One region of the Dermatophilus congolensis genome, then DNA from elsewhere that is predicted to be linked to it. Evidence: predicted binding sites of a transcription regulator. Region 1 holds the regulator's gene; the other holds the start of a gene.
The links. Region 1 encodes HrcA, which represses chaperone genes, less so after heat shock. Its sites were predicted from a motif close to TTNGCACTCGNNNNNNNCGAGTGCNAA; they were not measured.
Positions count from the first base shown of each region.

Region 2: the regulator HrcA is predicted to act here: its motif matches at 1,432-1,458, upstream of groES (co-chaperone GroES).

Region 1 is NZ_LT906453.1:1,726,256-1,728,714, reverse strand. It holds gene dnaJ (molecular chaperone DnaJ) at 1-864, opposite strand, end outside; gene hrcA (heat-inducible transcriptional repressor HrcA) at 986-2,023, opposite strand; gene CKV89_RS07355 (DUF3097 family protein) at 2,232-2,459, shown strand, end outside.
Region 2 is NZ_LT906453.1:784,863-787,321, reverse strand. It holds gene groL (chaperonin GroEL) at 1-788, opposite strand, end outside; gene groES (co-chaperone GroES) at 905-1,201, opposite strand; gene CKV89_RS03420 (THUMP-like domain-containing protein) at 1,529-2,459, shown strand, end outside.

The DNA.
Region 1 (2,459 bases):
GTCGAGGTTGCCGTCCAGGGTTTCCAGGGAAATGGTGGTTCCCAGGGCTGCGGCTGTCATGGGTACGTGGAGTTGGCAGTGCAGGTCGTCGTTGCGGCGGCGGAAGGTGGGATGCGCGCGCACGGCGATCTCGATGTATAGGTCCGCTGCGGGGCCGCCACCGATGCCGACTTCGCCCTGTCCGGAGAGCTGGATGCGGGTGCCGGTGTCGACGCCTGCGGGGACTTTGAGGTTGAGGGTGCGGCGGGTTCGTACGCGTCCTTCACCGGAGCATTCGAAGCAGGGATTGGTGATGAGTGTTCCGTATCCCTGGCATTTGGTGCAGGGGCGGCTGGTCATCACTTGGCCGAGGAAGGAGCGCTGTACTTGCTGTACTTCGCCGGCTCCGCCACATGCGTCACAGATGACGGGTTTGGTGCCGTTGGCGGTTCCTTCGCCGTGGCAGGTGCCGCATTTTTCGGCTGTGTCGACGACGATTTCTTGCTCGCCGCCGAACACAGCGGTGGCGAGGTCAATGTCGAGGCGGACGAGAGCGTCTTGGCCGCGTTGCACTCGGGAGCGTGGCCCGCGGCTGGCGCCGGTGGCGCCGCCGAAGAAGGCGTCCATGATGTCGCTGAAGCTGAAGTTTCCTGCGTAGCCTTCACCGCCGGAGGCGTAGGGGTCGGCGCCAGCGTCGTAGGCCTTGCGTTTGCTTGGGTCGCCGAGGACGTCGTAGGCCTGGCTGATTTTTTTGAACTGTTCTTCAGCGTCGGGGCCAGGGTTGACGTCTGGGTGAAGCTTGCGTGCTTTGCGCCGGTAGGCCTTCTTAATTTCTTCGTCGGAGGCTCCGCGCTCGACCCCGAGGTCGGCGTAGTAGTCGTTCACCAATCAGCCCTTCTTGTCCTGGGGGACATATCGGTTTTCACGTCGCTGGGGCGAGCGCTTGTGGCGTTCTCGCCATGTGTGTGTCCTCTGTGCACGGTGGCGTGGGAAGAGGGTTCGGGTCTCATGACCCGAGCATTCGTGAGACATAGTTGGCGACCGCGCGGACCGCAGCCATGGTGCCCGGGTAATCCATGCGGGTAGGACCGATGACAGCCAGTCCTCCGAGGGTATCGGTACCGACGCCGTATCCCGTGCCGACCACAGATGTTGATGCGAGTCCTTCGTGTGGATTTTCTTGGCCGATGCTGACGCCCACCGCGCCAGCGGGGGCGCCTTCGGCGAGGGATCCGAAGAGCCGCAGTAGCACCATGTGTTCTTCGAGCGCTTCGAGGACGGGGCCCACGCTTAAGGGGAAGTCCGTTCCGAAGCGGGCAAGGTTTCCTGTCCCGACCAAGAGCACACGTTCTTCGCTCTCTTCGACGAGTGCCTCGTTAAGGACACGTAGCAGCGCCTCGACCAGGGTGTGTTCGGGACCGATGTTTTCTTCAAAGTGTGCGCGCAGCGCCACGGCTGCTTCCGGCAGGAGGCAGCCGACTGAGGCAGCGTTGATGCGGTCACGTAAGTGGCTGAGGTTTTCTGCGTTCCAGGTGTGGTCGATGTCCTCGGGCAGGTCGATGCGTCGCTGCTCGACGCGGCCAGAGTCGAGGATGAGCACGAGCATGACGCGCTCGACTCCTAGGGGCAGGAGTTCGATGTGTTGGACGCGAGAGCGAGTGAGCGAGGGGTATTGCATGGCCGCGACCTGGCGGGTCAGGGAAGCGAGCAGGCGTGTCGTGCGTTCCACTACGTCATCCAGGTCCACGGCGCCTTCCAGGAATCCGGCGATGGCGTTTTTTTGCGCCGGGGAAAGTGAACGGGTCTGGGCTAGACGGTCTACGAAGAGGCGGTATCCCGCATCGGCGGGGATACGCCCTGCGCTGGTGTGGGGCGCGGCGATGAGGCCTTGCTCTTCCAGAACTGCCATGTCGTTACGGATGGTCGCAGCCGACACGCCCAGGGCGTGTCGATCGAGAAGGGATTTGCTGCCGACCGGTTCGGAGGTGGCCACGTAGTCCTCGATGATGGCTGACAAGACCGTCAACCTGCGATCGGTGTTCATCCACTCACCTCCTGAAACAGTCCGACGGGTCACCGTCGTGTGGGCGGGGCCGCCAATCAATGACTCCCTTTGATGTTGGCACTCTGATCGGTCGAGTGCCAACTCGGTGCGCCCCTACGATGGTCGCGTGCGCGAATTCCCCCGATCCCGTTCCCCCCATAAATCTTCCGCCCCTGCCGCTGCGAGCCGGGAACGATATTCCGGTGACATCCTCGCGCACAAACACACTCCCCCGCGAGGAAGATCCACACAGACACCCGCAGAAATCGGTTTGGTCGTCGAAGAAGTAGCCTCCGGCTGGGTCGGAGCGATCACGCGGGTACAAAAAGCAGGCGGCATGCAGGTCGTAGATCTAGAAGATCGCCGCGGTCGCATCAAAGCTTTCCCTCTGGGCCCCGGCTTCCTCATCGACGGCTCCCCCGTCACTCTCACCGCC
Region 2 (2,459 bases), 940 kb from region 1:
TTAACAACCAGCGTGGACAGGGCTTCGCCCTCAACGTCCTCGGCGATGATGAGCAGCGGCTTCTTGGACTGGGCGATCTTCTCCAGAACCGGAAGCAAATCCTGCACCGAAGAGATCTTGCCGCTGTTAACCAACACGTAGGCGTCCTCCAGGACGGCCTCCATGTTTTCGGTGTCCGTCACGAAGTACGGGGAGAGGTAGCCCTTGTCGAACTGCATACCTTCGGTGAACTCAAGGCCCGTGGAAGAAGTCTGCGACTCCTCCACCGTGATCACGCCGTCTTTACCGACCTTGTCGAAAGCTTCACCGATCAGGCCACCGATCTCGGTGTCCTGAGCAGACAAGGATGCAACCTGAGCAACCTCGTCCTTACCGGCAACCTCACGGGCGTTGGAGAGCAGGCGGTCGTTCACCGCTGCCACAGCCTTGTCCATACCGCGCTTCAACGCAGCCGGGCCAGCGCCGGCAGCCACGTTACGCAGGCCCTCGTTCACCATCGCCTGCGCCAAAACCGTTGCGGTCGTGGTGCCATCACCAGCGATGTCGTTCGTCTTGGTGGCGACCTCTTTGGCCAGCTGAGCACCGAGGTTCTCGTACGAGTCCTCCAGCTCAATCTCGCGAGCGATCGTCACACCGTCGTTCGTGATCGTGGGAGCGCCCCAGGACTTGTCCAGAACCACGTTGCGGCCCTTGGGGCCCAACGTGACCTTGACCGTGTCCGCAAGAGCGTTCACACCCCGCTCCAACGCCTTACGCGCGGAGTCACTGAATTCAAGAGTCTTAGCCATGAGAATCCTTACCTTTGCGCTGCTACGACGAGATACCCCGCCCCCACACAGGGAAGCGGATAGCGATCACGACGCGAGCCTCGATGGGCCCGCGCCGTGCTCGGAACTGCGCTGGATCAGGCGACGACGGCCAGAATGTCGCGGGCCGACAGGATCAAGTACTCCTCGCCACCAACCTTGATCTCGGTGCCGCCGTACTTGCTGTAGATGACCTTGTCACCGACCTTGACGTCGAGGGGAAGACGAGCGTCACCCTTCTCGTTCCAACGGCCCGGGCCCACAGCCAGGACCTCGCCCTCCTGGGGCTTTTCTTTAGCGGTGTCCGGAATAACCAGGCCGGAAGCCGTGGTCTGCTCCGCCTCGCTGGACTTGACGACGATGCGGTCTTCGAGCGGCTTAAGAGAAACCGACATGTTCTCGACCTTCCGATCGGGCCCACACCCAGTGCGGGCAAGTTCGATGATTGTCGGAGGCCGGGTGCGCGAACGCCGTCGCGGGGGTCGAACTCGCAAGCCCCGGTCGCCGTACCCGCGTATGCATGCCAACCCGCGAGCTGCTCCGGACCGCCACCGGCGAACCTCACACACCCTCGCAAAGCTGGCACTTGAACATCACGAGTGCTAACTCTGAATTTAGGCCTGGTCTGGCACTCGGTCAACTCGAGTGCCAGAAATAATTCCCCACACCCAACCCGACGTGCATAAATCGCCCAACCCAACACAACACGAGAAGATGAGCACATGGACCTCGCCACAGTGCACCAACTCGCCTCACCCCAAGGATGGAGCCTGCTGGCCGCCCTCCCCCCATACGACGAAACCCACGCCGCCGCACTCAACACCGAACTACGCAACGCCGGCTACCCCGCCGACCTCATCGCCGCCGCACTCACCCAATCCCGCCTACGCGCCAAAGCAGCCGACAAATTCGGCGAATTCGCCGACGGCATGCTCTTCACCCCCGACGCACTCGAACAAGCCACTCGCCTAGAAATCGCCGCACACCACGCACACCGCTACGTACGCGCCAATATCCACCACATCCACGACCTCGGCTGCGGCATCGGCTCCGACGCTATGACCTTCGCCAGCCTGGGCATCGCCGTCACCGCCATCGACGCCGACCCCGCCACCGCAGCCCTAGCCGCCCTCAACCTGCGTCACTTCCCCCACGCCGAAGCACACACAGGACTAGCCGAAGACACTCCCCTCCCCACTGACACCACCCACACCGGCATTTGGCTCGACCCAGCCCGCCGCGACACCACCCACGCCACCTCCACAGGCAAGGCCACCCGCCTACACAACCTCGACACCATCAGCCCACCATGGTCCTTCGTCGAGTCCGTCGCCACCCAGATCCCCGCCACCGGCGCCAAACTCTCCCCCGCATTCCCCCGCAACCGCATCCCCGACCAAACCCAAGCCGAATGGACCTCCCTGCACGGCGACGTCCTCGAATGCGCCATCTGGTGGGGCCCCTTGGCCGAACAGCCCGGCCGAACCGCCACCATCTTGGGCAACCACCCACCCATCCACATCCATCAAAACGACACACCCACCACCCACCCCTACGCCGCCACACTCCCCAGCGAAGGAACCCACCTCTACGAACCCGATAAAGCCATCATTGCCGCCGACCTCACCGGCGCCCTTACCGCCGCCGTCGACG